DNA from 2 places in the Streptomyces sp. NPDC000345 genome. Region 2 is predicted to be linked to the other one. Evidence: riboswitches for the same ligand, from Rfam matches in the RefSeq annotation. Region 2 holds a riboswitch; the other holds the start of a gene.
The links. Region 2 has a riboswitch for cyclic di-AMP ahead of ACFY30_RS02955 (NlpC/P60 family protein). Riboswitches for the same ligand answer to the same signal wherever they lie in the genome.

Region 1 (7,029 bases), on a different contig from region 2:
CCGCAACGAGCGGAGGTTCCCCGCACCCTGAGCGGCTGTGGACAACTCTGGATTTCCGCGGTCCGCTTTCACTCTCCGGAGTCACCGAGCGGTCCGAAACCGATTTGTTGTCCACAGATTTCCGTCTTCCTCTGGCTTTTCGCCCCACTGGACCTCACTCTGGGTAGTGGAACACTCCCTGTGTGCGAGGGGAGTTCGGGTGGACGTGCGAGGAGCGCGTCTGGACAGACGGGGGCTGCGCATGGAAGCGATGCGGCTCATCCTGACGAGCAGGCGTGCGCTCGCGGGCGGCGGCGGCAGGACGGAGATCCTCACGGAGGTGTGGCAGGCACAGGCCCTGGCCCAGGCGATAGGCAGTCGCCTGGCTGTCTCGGGCCCGCCCGAACTGCGGGGCGAGGCGCTGGGGCTGACGGAGCTGGCGGGCCGGGGCTGCGGAGTGCTGGACGCCCCCGACCTCGACCCCGGTGATCTGCGGGCCGCCCAGCTCACCGCCCTGGAGGACGCCCGCGGGGCCCTGCTCGACCTGGGCGGCCTGCTCGGCGAGGTCGGCATCGCCCTGGTCGCCCTCGCCAGCGCGGCGGACGACCAGGGCACGTACTGGCAGTGCATGGAGGCCATCGACGCGGCCGACGAGTCCAGGGACCGCGTCCTGGAGATGCTGCGCAAACTGGCGGCGAGAGAGGAGAGAGAGGAGAGGGAAGGGGCCGCCTTACCCGAGAGATGAACCCGGGCGGGTCATCGCCGCGGGCACCCGCCAGGCAGGATGGAGGGCATGGATCTTCGTATCTTCACCGAACCCCAGCAGGGCGCCACCTACGACACCCTCCTCACGGTGGCGAAGGCCACCGAAGACCTGGGCTTCGACGCCTTCTTCCGCTCCGACCACTACCTGAAGATGGGCGACGTCGACGGCCTCCCGGGCCCCACGGACGCCTGGATCACCCTCGCCGGCCTCGCCCGTGAGACCAGGCGCATACGCCTCGGCACGCTCATGACCGCCGCCACCTTCCGGCTGCCCGGCGTCCTCGCCATCCAGGTCGCGCAGGTGGACCAGATGTCCGGCGGCCGTGTCGAACTCGGCCTGGGCGCGGGCTGGTTCGAGGAGGAGCACACGGCGTACGGCATTCCCTTCCCCAAGGCGAAGTTCGGCCGCCTGGAGGAACAGCTGGAGATCGTCACCGGCCTGTGGGCCACCCAGCCGGGCAAGACCTTCGACTTCCACGGCGAGTACTACGACCTCAAGGAATCGCCCGCGCTGCCCAAGCCGGCCCAGCCGAAGATCCCGGTGCTGATCGGCGGCCACGGCGCGAGCCGCACGCCCCGGCTCGCTGCCCGGTTCGCGGATGAGTTCAACATGCCCTTCTCCTCGCCCGAGGACAGCGAGCGCCAGTTCGGCCGGGTGCGGGCCGCGGCCGAGGAGATCGGCCGGGACGCCGACGCGATCACCTTCTCCAACGCCCTCGTCGTCTGCGTCGGCAAGGACGACCGGGAGGTCGCCCGCCGCGCCGCCGCGATCGGCCGCGAGGTCGAGGAACTCAAGACCAACGGCCTGGCCGGCACCCCGGGCGAGGTCGTCGAGAAGATCGGCCGCTACGCCGAGACCGGCTCCCGCCGGATCTACCTCCAAGTCCTCGACCTGCACGACCTGGACCACCTGGAGCTGATCTCCGCCCAGGTGCAGTCGCAGCTGCCGTAGGGCCGGACGCCCGCCGGATCCGGTCCGGCGGGCCGTCTCCGGCGGATCGGCACATGACACCGCCCCCCACGGCGACCCGCCGCGCCGGGTCACCGTGAGACCCGGCGAGTCCGCCGTCCCCGGCCGGCCTGGTCCGCCGCACCACCACCGAGGCCGGCGAGGAGGCCGCGAATTTCCCGCGTGCACCCCGGCCGATCTCGCAGTTTTTCCGCGGGAGGTCCGACAGCGGACCCAGCACACCAGCCGCCCGGCCCGCAGCCGGGGCTCGACCCGTGTGAACCGGCCCGCAATACGGCCCATGGCCACCTCGAACGCCTCCCGCCACCGGGCGGGATCTATGCTGTGACCTGCGGCTACCGTCTCTTCGTCAGTCCACACGACTCACGATGATCAACGGTGGCCGCACCAGTCCCCGCACCGGCCGCCACCAGCAAGATCACGAATCCAGCCTGACCACTGGACCCGTCTCGAAGACATCCGACAAATAGACTGGGCTCAGAGGCGCCTCAGGGACGGAGGTGGCACCATGCCCGCCATCCTCTTCGTCCGGATCACATCCGGACTCGATGCGCAGGAGTTCGAGCGGCGCCTGCTGGAGCGGCGCCCCCGCTTCCACGACGTACCCGGTCTGCTGCAGAAGATCTACGGCCGTGACAGTGAAACCGGCGATGTGTGCGGCATCTACTTCTTCGAGAGCCAGGAGGCGCTCGACGCGTTCCGCGGGACCGAGCTCGCCCGCACCATCCCTGCCGCGTACGAAGCGGTCGAGGTCCGCCGCGAGGTGTACGACGTGCTCTACTCACTGCGGACCGACCAGGGACCCTTCGCCGAGTCCGGCCACCCGGCAGACACAACGGGGTGACCCGCCGACTGCTGACGCGATGCCAGCAGACCGAACACGCGCCGGTCACGACCAGCAACCAGCAGTCCGAAAACCGTGAAGATCACGGTCTACGGCTGGAGTAGTAGGAGGAGAAACGGCGGCCGGCGAGAGCGGCACCGCAGTCTCGGCTACAGATGACCTTGGAGGGTCTGACGGTTTGCATCAGACCCCCCAGGTTCCTCAGAGGCCACCGGTCCCCTGGTGGCCATCTTGGAAAGTGTCGGGCGGACGTTGTCATCCGCCCAACTTCTACCGGCAGTCAAGAACGTGTGATCAGGACATAGGCCTCACTGTCCATTCCACACGTAGGCCAGGACCGCCACGACGAACACAGCGGTCCAACCTCCAGCCGCACACCCCGTCCCCAGGGCATCGAAGAAGGTGGCCCTTTCCTCCGCCAACCGGTGGACGATGCCCGCGACCAACCCGACGTTGAACGAGATCGAGATCCCGAACATCACGTCTCGCACACGCGCCAGAGCCGTGCGGCTCTGCGGGTTGGACGGGGCGACATGAAGCGCAGACATGCGCAACCCTTCGTCAGATGCCTGTGAAGGATGACCTGTCGGATTCGGGCTGGCGAAGTTGCCCGGCCGCTGCTGCGGCTTCACCCCAAGGGCTGCTCGTCCCGATCATGGCGTGACCGTTCCGGCGACCCGTCGTGCTCGGGTCCCCCACTCCTGCCGACTTGATGTGTGTGTCGGTGGCATCCGGGCGGCGGCAGGACTCGGCATCCGCCAGGACCGCCCTGCGAATCTGCTGGGCAGTGCAGAGGATCGTGACGTATGAAAGACCGAAAATCCCAATCGAAACTGGTGTTTGTGGCGTGTGTCACGACCGGCTTTGATTGATCGGACAATCGTGCGAATCCACCCTGGCCAAGCGGACTTTGACGGTCCGTCAGGCTTCAGATGCAGTTGCCACAGGTGGATGCGTGTAGACCTCTCCGCGAGAGCCGAGACCATTTCGACTTCGAGGTCTCGATCGTCATGTACATGGACTTCTTTGAGATCGAGGATGTTCGCTTCCTTTCATCAATGTCGGGCGGCTCCCGGCGTGCGACGGATCTCAGGGGCTCGTAGGGGGTGGCGGTGCGGACGACGTACACCCCGGGGCGGACATCTGTCCCTTCAAGGCTTCTTCGCAAGCGGAATGACTCATGTCCGTTTGTCGGTGGTGAGTGGGAAGATTGAAGTACGTCGAAGAAAGGAGGTGACCGACATCTACAGACCGGCAACGAAGCAAGCGAAGAAGTTGAAGGCGGGTGACCATCTGAAGTTGCGTAACGGTAAAACCGTGGAAATCCTGGCCATTGAGCCGGCAATTAACCAGAAGGGAGACAAGTGCCTGATTCTATCGCTGTACCGTATGCCTAAGATGGTGGTCAAGGCATACCGCGTGATGAACATGCACTACCCGTCATGAGGCGAGTAACCAGATAGGGGAGAAGGGAGGTTTTGCAAAGTCGGAAGTTTTGTCACTGCTCTCCGTGGATGTGCCGTAGCCCGCGTCGGATGCGCTGGACGAGGTGATCGGGGCTACTGAAGGCGACGTTGGAGAGCCAGCCGCGTCGCAGGAGGGACCAGAACTGAGGACGTGCTGACTGTGGCCAAGGCGCGTAAGGCCAGGGGGGAGAGCATCACTGCCAGTGCCAAGGCTCTTGCGAGTCTCCCGCGCCACGCTCTACCGGCACATCAGGTAGTCCCTCACGGTGTCCTATAGGACCCCTGCCGACATGGCAGGGGTCTTCTGCTGTCCTAATCCAGTACCGGCATGGGCCCAGTGGCACCCATACTCGGACCTGTGTTCCTGACGATCTCCACCACCGGCACCCCCGAACGCCCCGCCACCGATCTGGGCTTCCTGTTGCACAAGCATCCCGACAGAGCGCAGGCGTTCTCCACCTCCTACGGCACGGCGCACGTCCTCTATCCCGAGGCCGACGCCCAGCGGTGCACGGCGGCGCTGCTGCTGGAGGTGGACGCCGTGGCGCTGGTCAGGCGCGGCAAGGGAAAGGGCCGCGGCGGCGCTCCCGACGCGGCGCTCGCCCAGTACGTCAACGACCGCCCGTACGCGGCCTCCTCGCTGCTCGCCGTGGCGCTGAGCGCCGTCTTCTCCAGCGCGATGCGGGGCGTGTGCACCGCCAAGCCCGAACTCCCCGCTCAGCCCAGGCCGTTGCGCGTCGAGGTGCCCGCGCTGCCCGCCCGGGGCGGCGCCGGTCTCGTCAGGCGGCTCTTCGAGCCGCTCGGCTGGACGGTGACCGCCGACCCGGTGGCCCTCGACACCGAGTTCCCCGAGTGGGGCGACTCGCGGTACGTGCGCCTCGTCCTGGAGTCGGAGACGCTGACCCTCGCCGAGGCACTGCGCCATCTGTACGTGCTGCTGCCGGTCCTGGACGACGCCAAGCACTACTGGGTCGCCTCCGACGAGGTCGACAAGCTGCTGCGCGCGGGTGAGGGCTGGCTGCCCCAGCACCCCGAGCAGAAGCTGATCACCAGCCGTTATCTCTCGCGCCGCTGGTCGCTGACCCGGCAGGCGATGGAGCGCCTGGAGCTGGTGCGGCTCGCCGAGACCGACGACAGCGAGGTCGAGGACATCGACAACGCGGTCGGGGCGGAGGCGGAGACCGAGGAGAAGCCCACCCCGCTGGCCGTGCAGCGGCGGGACGCGATCATCGCCGCGCTGACGGCGTCCGGCGCCACGCGCGTGCTCGACCTCGGCTGCGGCCAGGGCGAGTTGGTGCAGGCGCTGCTGAAGGACCCGAGGTTCACCGAGATCGTCGGCGTCGACGTGTCGATGCGCGCGCTCACCATCGCCGCCCGGCGCCTGAAGCTGGACCGGATGGGCGAGCGGCAGGCGTCGCGCGTCCGGCTCCTGCAGGGCTCGCTCGCGTACACCGACACCCGCCTGCGGGGCTACGACGCCGCCGTGCTCAGCGAGGTGATCGAGCACCTCGACCTGCCCCGGCTGCCGGCCCTGGAGTACGCGGTGTTCGGCTCGGCCCGCCCGCGCACGGTCCTGGTGACCACCCCGAACGTCGAGTACAACGTCCGCTGGGAGAGCCTCCCGGCCGGACACGTCCGGCACGGCGACCACCGCTTCGAGTGGACCCGCGAGGAGTTCCGCGCCTGGGCGTCCACGGTGGCCGAACGGCACGGCTACGAGGTGCGGTTCGGTCCCGTCGGCCCGGACGACCCGGAGGTGGGGCCGCCCACCCAGATGGCCGTGTTCGAACTGAGCGCGCCCACCACGAACACCACGCACGAGAAGGAGGCGAAGGCGGCATGACCGAGACCGAGACCCAGACCGGGACCCAGACTCAGAACCGGACCGGGGGCCGGGTGCTTCCCGTCACCGACCTGTCCCTCGTCGTGCTGATCGGCGCGTCCGGATCCGGCAAGTCGACGTTCGCGCGACAGCACTTCAAGCCCACCGAGGTCATCTCCTCCGACTTCTGCCGAGGCCTGGTCTCCGACGACGAGAACGACCAGAGCGCGACGGGGGACGCCTTCGACGTCCTGCACTACATCGCGGGCAAGCGGCTCGCGGCCGGCCGCCGCACGGTCGTCGACGCGACCAGCGTCCAGCAGGACTCCCGCCGGCAACTGGTCGACCTGGCCAGGAAGCACGACGTGCTGCCCATCGCCATCGTGCTCGACGTGCCGGAGGAGGTGTGCGCCGAGCGCAACGCGGCCCGTACCGACCGCGCCGACATGCCCCGCCGGGTCATCCAGCGCCACACCCGCGAACTCCGGCGTTCGCTGCGCCACCTGGAGCGGGAGGGCTTCCGCAAGGTGCACGTCCTGCGGGGCGTGGAGGACGTGGAGAACGCCACCGTCGTCACCGAGAAGCGGTTCAACGACCTGACCCACCTCACCGGTCCCTTCGACATCATCGGCGACATCCACGGCTGCGCCGCCGAACTGGAGTCGCTGCTGGGCAAGCTGGGCTACACCGACGGCGTCCACCCGGAGGGCCGGCAGGCGGTGTTCGTCGGCGACCTCGTCGACCGCGGCCCGGACAGCCCGGGTGTGCTGCGGCGCGTGATGGCGATGGTCGAGTCGGGCAACGCCCTGTGCGTGCCGGGCAACCACGAGAACAAGTACGGCCGTCACCTCAAGGGCCGCAAGGTCCAGCACACCCACGGACTGGCCGAGACGATCGAGCAGATGGAGGGCGAGAGCGAGGAGTTCCGGGCCGAGGTCCGGGCGTTCATCGACGGACTGGTCAGCCACTACGTCCTCGACGGCGGCCGGCTGGTGGTCTGCCACGCCGGTCTGCCGGAGCGGTACCACGGCCGCACCTCGGGCCGGGTCCGCTCGCACGCGCTGTACGGCGACACCACGGGCGAGACCGACGAGTTCGGCCTGCCGGTGCGCTACCCGTGGGCGGAGGACTACCGGGGCCGGGCGGCCGTCGTCTACGGCCACACGCCCGTCCCGGAGGCCAC
Region 2 (7,029 bases):
CACGTCGTACGCGCCGGGCGGTACGTCGACCGGGTGCTCAAAGGTGCCGACCAGCTCCCTGACCAGCGCGTACTGGGCGTGGTTGGTGTCCTGGTACTCGTCGACGAGGACATGCCGGAAGCGGCGGCGGTAGTGCTCGGCGACGTCCGGGAAGGCACGCAGCAGATTGACCGTCGTCATGATCAGGTCGTCGAAGTCGAGGGCGTTCGCCTCGCGCAGACGGGACTGGTACATCGCGTAGGCCTGGGCGAGGGTCTTCTCGAAGCCGTCGGCGGCCTGGGCGGCGAAGTCCTCCTCGTCGATCAGCTCGTTCTTCAGGTTGCTGATCTTGGCGCTGAAGGACTTCGGGGGGAAGCGCTTGGGATCGAGGTCCAGGTCGCGGCAGACCAGGGCCATCAGACGCTTGGAGTCGGCGGCATCGTAGATCGAGAACGACGACGTGAAGCCGAGCTTCTTGCTCTCGCGGCGCAGGATGCGCACGCACGCGCTGTGGAAGGTCATCACCCACATCGCGTTCGCGCGCGGGCCGACGAGCTGCTCGACCCGCTCCTTCATCTCGCCCGCGGCCTTGTTGGTGAAGGTGATCGCGAGGATCTGGCCCGGGTGGACGTCCCGCTCGGCGAGGAGGTGGGCGATGCGGTGGGTGAGCACACGGGTCTTGCCGGAGCCGGCGCCGGCGACGATGAGCAGGGGGGTGCCGGCGTGGACGACGGCCGCGCGCTGGTTGTCGTTGAGCCCCTCCAGGAGCGCCGCCGCGTCGAGCGCCGGGCGCGGGGCGCCGTCACGGTAGTAGGCGTCGCGGTCCGGGGGCACGTCGAACTTCCCGCCGAACAGATCGTCCGGAACCGGTTCCGGAGTGTGATCGTCCTCGGGCGGCGGCGGGGGTTCCTCCTCGGGGCCGCGTGGGCCCTGGAGGTCCGCCAGGAAGCTGTCGTCAAAGAGGCTGCTCATCGCTCTCCGAGTCTAGGGTGCCCCACCGACAACGCGGACCCGTCCCGGGAACATGCCCGGCGGCCCGCCCCCGGGGAACCGGAACGCGGCCTTCACTCACTCCCCGGAGCGGGGGGTGCACGGTCCGCGACCCTCGCCCGGACTTTGCCCGATGTCACGAAAATGTATCGGGCATATCACCCATCAACCTTCACAGGGACCACACGAGTTGGCTACCGTGCCGGGCAGGCCGCACGACCCCCACCGGCGAACCCCGCCGGGCCGCGCGGCCTCCGCCGAGTCCGGCGCGCCCCCTCGCGGCAGCCGGAGCCGGGGACCCACCGAGACCTTGGGGTGAATCGGCCCGACTCCCCTTCGGAGCAGGCCGTAGGGCAACCCTTCCGAACCACCCGCCCGAACCCGACAGCTAACCCGGTAGGCGGACCGTTGGAAGGAGTCGCCTCCCTTGGCGTCGCAGCACCGCAAGCCGCGTTCCGCGGGTTCGCGCGTGGCGGGCATCCGCACGCCCGCCCTCGCCACAGCCGCCCTCACCTCCGTGGCCCTGCTCTCCCAGACGGCGAACGCCGCGCCGTCCGACGACGGCAAGCCGAGCCTGGAGGAGGTCGAGAAGAAGGTCGACGACCTCTACCGCCAGGCGGAGTCGGCGACCGAGAAGTACAACGCCGCCAAGGAGAAGACGACCAAGCAGCGCAAAAGGGTCGACACCCTCCTCGACGACGTCGCCCAGCGCACCCAGAAGCTCAACGAGGCGCGGGAGGAGCTGGGCTCCTTCGCCGCGGCCCAGTACCGCACCGGCGCCTCCGCGCCCGACACGGCGACCTTCCTGCTCGCGGACTCGCCGCAGGACTACTTCGACCAGACGCAGCTGATGAGCCGGCTGACCGACCGCCAGAAGGGCGCGGTCGACGACTACTTCACCGAGCAGTCGGCGACGATGAGGAAGCGCCAGGAGGCCACCGAGAGCCTCGCGACGCTCACCGACACACAGGGCGACCTGAAGACCGCCAAGGCCACGGTCCAGAAGAAGCTCGGCGACGCGCGCGAGCTGCTGTCGCAGCTGACGGCCCAGGAGAAGGCGCGGCTGGCGGCGATCGAGAAGCAGAAGCAGGAGGAGGCCGCGCGCAAGGCGGCGGAGCTCGCCCGGCAGCAGGCCGCCGAACAGGCCGCCCAGCAGCAGAGCGCCGACACCACCGGGACGGCCGGCTCCTCGACGTCCACCACGGACTCGTCGTACGCCACCAAGGCCGAGAAGGCGCTCGCCTTCGCCCGTGCGCAGATAGGCAAGCCGTACGTGTGGGGTGCCACCGGCCCCGACTCCTACGACTGCTCCGGCCTCACCCAGGCCGCCTGGAAGGCCGCGGGCGTCACCCTCCCCCGCACCACCTACGACCAGGTGAACGCCGGCACCACCGTCTCCCTCGCCGACGCCCAGCCCGGCGACCTGGTCTTCTTCTACGACGACATCAGCCACGTCGGCCTCTACATCGGCAACGGCATGATGATCCACGCCCCGAAGCCCGGCGCGTACGTCCGCGAGGAGTCGATCTACTACGACGGCGAGTCGGCCATCCACAGCGTGGTGCGCCCGGCCTGAGACACGCCCACGGGCCGCCCGGCCCGATCCACGCGCGCGTGGACCGTTTTCCGCGGCCACGCGCGCGTCCGTGTCGGGTGCGGCCACCCGCGCGTGTTTGCGGCCCCCCGCGCGTGTGCCCCCGCACAGGCCGCTCCGCACTCCCTAGCATCGGCCCCATGTCCGGCTCCTCCTCCCTGCGCGCCTGGTGGGCGCGGCGTCCGCCGGCGGCCGGGGCCGCCGTTCTGGCCACCGGCGTCCTGTCGGTCGGACTGCACCTGGCGGGATCCGAGGTGCTGTCCCGTGTCGCGCTGGCGCTGGCCGGCGCCGCGTGGGTGGCCCTGGGCGCGGACTTCGCCGTACGGCTGGTGCGGCAGCGCGAACGGTGGCGGGCGGAGGCCGGCACGCCGGACGGACTGACCGCCGTGGCCGCCACGACCGTCCTCGGCACCCGCGTCTCGGCGCTCGGCTGGCAGACCCTCGCCTGGGCGCTGCTGGCCCTGTCGGCGGTGCTGTGGCCGCTCCTGCTGGCGGGGGTCGCGCGGCACGTCCTCCGGCATGTCGCGGGGCACCGGGAACGGCGGCTGCCCGGGGACGTGTTCCTGTGCTGTGTGGCCACCCAGGGGCTCGCGGTGCTGGCCGCCACGCTCGCCAGGGCGGAGGCCACGACCTGGCCGGCGTACACCGCGCTCGCGCTGTTCTGGCTGGGGCTGGTGCTCTACGCGCCGATGCTGGCCCTGTTCGACTGGCGTCAGGTGGCCCAGGGTGCGGGGGACCAGTGGGTGGCGGGCGGGGCGCTGGCGATCTCCGCGCTGGCGGGGGCGAGGCTCATCACCGCCGACCGCGCGGAGTACCTGTGGAACGCCGACGACCGGGGCGTCCTGCGCGTGCTGACCGTCGCGCTGCTCGTGCTCTCGCTGTGCTGGTACGGCGCCCTGCTCGCCGCCGAGGTGCTCTGGCCCCGGCCGCGCTACGACACGCGGCGGTGGGCGACGGTGTTCCCGATGGGGATGACTGCGGTGGCGATGCTGTCCGTCGCCACCGCAGTCCGCGTCCCCGGTCTGAAGGGGCCCGGGGAGGTACTGCTGTGGGTCGCGGTGGGGGCGTGGCTGGTCGTGGCGGTCGCGGCCCTGGCCTTCACCGGATCCACCGGCTCCGGCCCGTCCGGGGGGTCCGGCGGGGTTGACGAGTCCGGCGGGTCCGGCGGGTCCCTCAGGTCCAGAGGACCGCGATGAAGATGTTCGCGACGGTCAGCAGGCCGACCAGCCCGAACAGGCACTTGTCCACCTTCTCGTCGTCCCGCTTCACGTAGACCAGGCCCAGGATCACGACCAGCAGCGCCAGCTTCACACCGATCTTGACGTTGTTGACGGGCTCGTCGTCCGCCTGGTTCAGGCCGACCAGGATCACGCCCGTGATCAGCATCGTCGCCGCGCCGTGCAGCATCGCGGGGACGAAGCGGGCCGTGCCCTGGCCCATCGCCTTCATCTGCGTGAGGAAGCCGCCGAGGAGCGCGGCGATGCCGATGATGTGCAGGCCGACGAAAAGATGGATGAGTACGTCCATGAGGCCGGATGCTAATCAGCCGTGCGGGCGCCGCTCACACCGGCCCTCCCCTGGTGGCCCCGGTTGCCTCCGTGCGCCCCATAGCACCCTGCCGTACCGAGGTATGCCGGAATCGCCGCATCGGTCACCGTGCCGCGCGAACCCGACACCCCTGGTCCGGCCTCCCGGGCAGAAACCGTCGTCCTGCGGTCCGCTCCCGCCTTTTCCGTACATCGCGTTACCGACCTGTCACCGTCGGGCCTAGCGTCCTCCCCCAGGTGACCGGCTCCCCACCGCCGCCCGGGCCAGGGGCGGCAGTCGGCCACCACCGCCGAGAAGGTCCGGCGGCGCGCCCCGCTCCCCCTGTGCGGGCCGCCGTCGGACAGGTCAGCCGCTTCCCTCGGTCGTCCGTCCGCTCCCCCGGACGGCCGACGGGTCGCCTGACAGCCGGGGTCCGTCCGACGACCGTCCGACGACCGCCCGGCCGAGGCGGTCGTACGAAAGGACGTGCAGTCCCACGTGGCAGCGCACCGCAAGCCCCGACAGCGCTCGCTCGGCGGCCGGACGGCCCGTACGGCGTTCACCCTCGCCCTTGCCGGCGCGGCGACGGCCACGGCCTTCGACGGGACCGGACAGGCCGAGCCGCAGCTGACCGCCGCGCAGATCAAGGCCAAGGTGGCGAAGCTGTACCAGGAGGCGGAGGCGGCCACCGAGAAGTACAACGGCGCGCGGGAGAAGGCCACCGCCGCCCAGCAGCACCTGGCGACGCTGCAGGACCAGGCCGCACGCAAGGAGGAGAAGCTCAACTCGGCGCGCGAGGCACTGGGTTCGATGGCGGCGGCGCAGTACCGCAGCGCCGGTCTCGACCCGGCCGTGCAACTGGCGCTCTCCGACGACCCCGACCAGTACCTCGACGGCGCCGCGTTCGCCGAACGGGCCGGCGACCGGCAGTCGGCCGCCGTCGCCCGCGCCCGCCACCAGCTGCGCGAGATCGAGCAGTTGCGCGGCTCCGCACGCGTCGAGCTGACCTCCCTCAAGGCCCGTCAGACCGAGCTGAGGAAACACAAGAAGACGATCACCGACAAGCTGGCCGCGGCCCGTGGTCTGCTCTCCCGGCTGACGGCGGCGGAACGCGCCCGGATCGGAGCGGACGCCGGCGGCACCGGCGTGAGCGACCGGGCCTCCCGCGCTTCCTCCGGCGCCCGCTACAGCCTCCAGGCACCCGGCACGAGCACCGCCCCCAACTCCCGTGCGGCCGCCGCCGTATCCTTCGCCTACACCAAGCTCGGCAGCCCCTACGTCTGGGGCGCCACCGGCCCCGACGCCTTCGACTGCTCGGGCCTCGTCCTGGCCGCGTACCGCTCGGCCGGAATCTCCCTGCCCCGCACGACATACGCCCAGATCGGCGCCGGCCGGCGCGTCTCCCGCTCCGAACTCCTCCCCGGCGACCTGGTGTTCTTCTACTCCGGCATCACCCACGTCGGTCTCTACATCGGCAACGGCCGGATGATCCACGCCCCGAACCCGTCGGCGCCGGTCCGCATCGCCCCGATCGACGAGATGCCGTTCGCGGGGGCGACACGGGTGGTGTGAGACGCGACTGCCGGCGGCCGCGCCGTCACACCAGCCGTCGGGCCGTCGCCCACCGCGTCAGCTCGTGCCGGTTGGACAGCTGGAGTTTGCGGAGCACCGCGGAGACATGGGACTCGACCGTCTTCACCGAGATGAACAGCTGCTTGGCGATCTCCTTGTAGGCATAGCCACGGGCGATGAGGCGCAGTACCTCGCGCTCGCGCTGGGTGAGCCGGTCGAGGTCCTCGTCGACCGGCGGGGCGTCGGTGGAGGCGAAGGCGTCCAGGACGAACCCGGCCAGGCGGGGCGAGAAGACCGCGTCGCCCTCCTGCACCCGGAAGATGGAGCCGACCAGGTCCGTGCCGGTGATCGTCTTGGTGACATAGCCACGGGCGCCTCCGCGGATCACCCCGATCACGTCCTCCGCCGCGTCCGAGACGGACAGGGCGAGGAAGCGCACCGGCTGCTCGGCGTCGGCCATCAACGGGGCACAGCGCCGCAGCACTTCGACCCCGCCGCCACCGGGCAGATGGACGTCGAGGAGAACCACCTCGGGCCGGGTCGCGGTGATGACGGTGACCGCCTGGTCGACGTCCGCGGCCTCGCCGACGACCTCGACCCCGGTCTGCTCGGTCTGGCCGATCTCGGCCTGTACACCGGTGCGGAACATACGGTGGTCGTCGACGAGGACCACCCGCACGCGGCGCCCTCCCGTGCTCTCGCCGGGGGTCCGCGCCGGCTCGGCCGCCTCCCCCGCTCCCGCCGTCGTGTTCGTCTCGGTCGGGTCGCTCATCACGTGTTCTCCGCCCTCTCCATCTCCAGCTCGACCTCCGTGCCGCCGCCCGGGACGGCCCGCAGCCGCGCCGTGCCGCCGTGGCGCTCCATGCGGCCGATGATCGATTCTCTGACGCCCATGCGGTCGGCGGGTATGGAGTCCAGGTCGAAGCCGGGGCCGCGGTCCCGGACGGACACGAAGACCGTCCTGCCCTCGACTTCGGCGTAGACCTGCACGGCTCCGCCCTCGCCACCGTACTTGGCGGCGTTCACCATCGCCTCGCGCGCGGCCTGCATCTGCGCGCCGACCCGCTCGTCGAGCGGGCAGTCCCCCACCACCACGACTTCGAGAGGGACGCCGTGCTTGTCCTCGACCTCGGCGGCGTTGCGCCGGACCGCGTCGGCGACCGTGGCCGGCTCGTCCGCCTCGTCCTTGCCCGTGCCCTCCGGCTTGTACAGCCAGGTGCGCAGGTCCCGCTCCTGCGCACGGGCGAGACGGCGCACCTCGCTCGCGTTCTCCGCGTTGCGCTGGATCAGGGTCAGGGTGTGCAGCACGGAGTCGTGGACATGGGCGGCGACCTCGGCGCGCTCCTGCGCCCGGATGCGCATCAGAC

Region 1: another riboswitch for cyclic di-AMP. It lies ahead of ACFY30_RS29885 (hypothetical protein); the one in region 2 lies ahead of ACFY30_RS02955 (NlpC/P60 family protein).

What each region holds. Positions count from the first base shown of each region.
Region 1 is NZ_JBIAZE010000014.1:199,857-206,885, forward strand. Features, by position in the region: gene ACFY30_RS29865 (nucleotide pyrophosphohydrolase) at 1-31, shown strand, start outside; gene ACFY30_RS29870 (DUF6099 family protein) at 242-724, shown strand; gene ACFY30_RS29875 (LLM class F420-dependent oxidoreductase) at 773-1,696, shown strand; gene ACFY30_RS29880 (YdhR family protein) at 2,223-2,558, shown strand; gene ACFY30_RS29885 (hypothetical protein) at 2,867-3,106, opposite strand; cyclic di-AMP (ydaO/yuaA leader) riboswitch at 3,110-3,312, opposite strand; gene ACFY30_RS29890 (hypothetical protein) at 3,792-4,004, shown strand; gene ACFY30_RS29895 (3' terminal RNA ribose 2'-O-methyltransferase Hen1) at 4,383-5,867, shown strand; gene ACFY30_RS29900 (polynucleotide kinase-phosphatase) at 5,864-7,029, shown strand, end outside.
Region 2 is NZ_JBIAZE010000001.1:631,536-638,564, forward strand. Features, by position in the region: gene pcrA (DNA helicase PcrA) at 1-951, opposite strand, end outside; cyclic di-AMP (ydaO/yuaA leader) riboswitch at 1,229-1,389, shown strand; gene ACFY30_RS02955 (NlpC/P60 family protein) at 1,397-2,545, shown strand; gene ACFY30_RS02960 (tellurite resistance/C4-dicarboxylate transporter family protein) at 2,704-3,759, shown strand; gene ACFY30_RS02965 (hypothetical protein) at 3,737-4,090, opposite strand; gene ACFY30_RS02970 (NlpC/P60 family protein) at 4,589-5,662, shown strand; gene ACFY30_RS02975 (LuxR C-terminal-related transcriptional regulator) at 5,688-6,434, opposite strand; gene ACFY30_RS02980 (PspC domain-containing protein) at 6,434-7,029, opposite strand, start outside.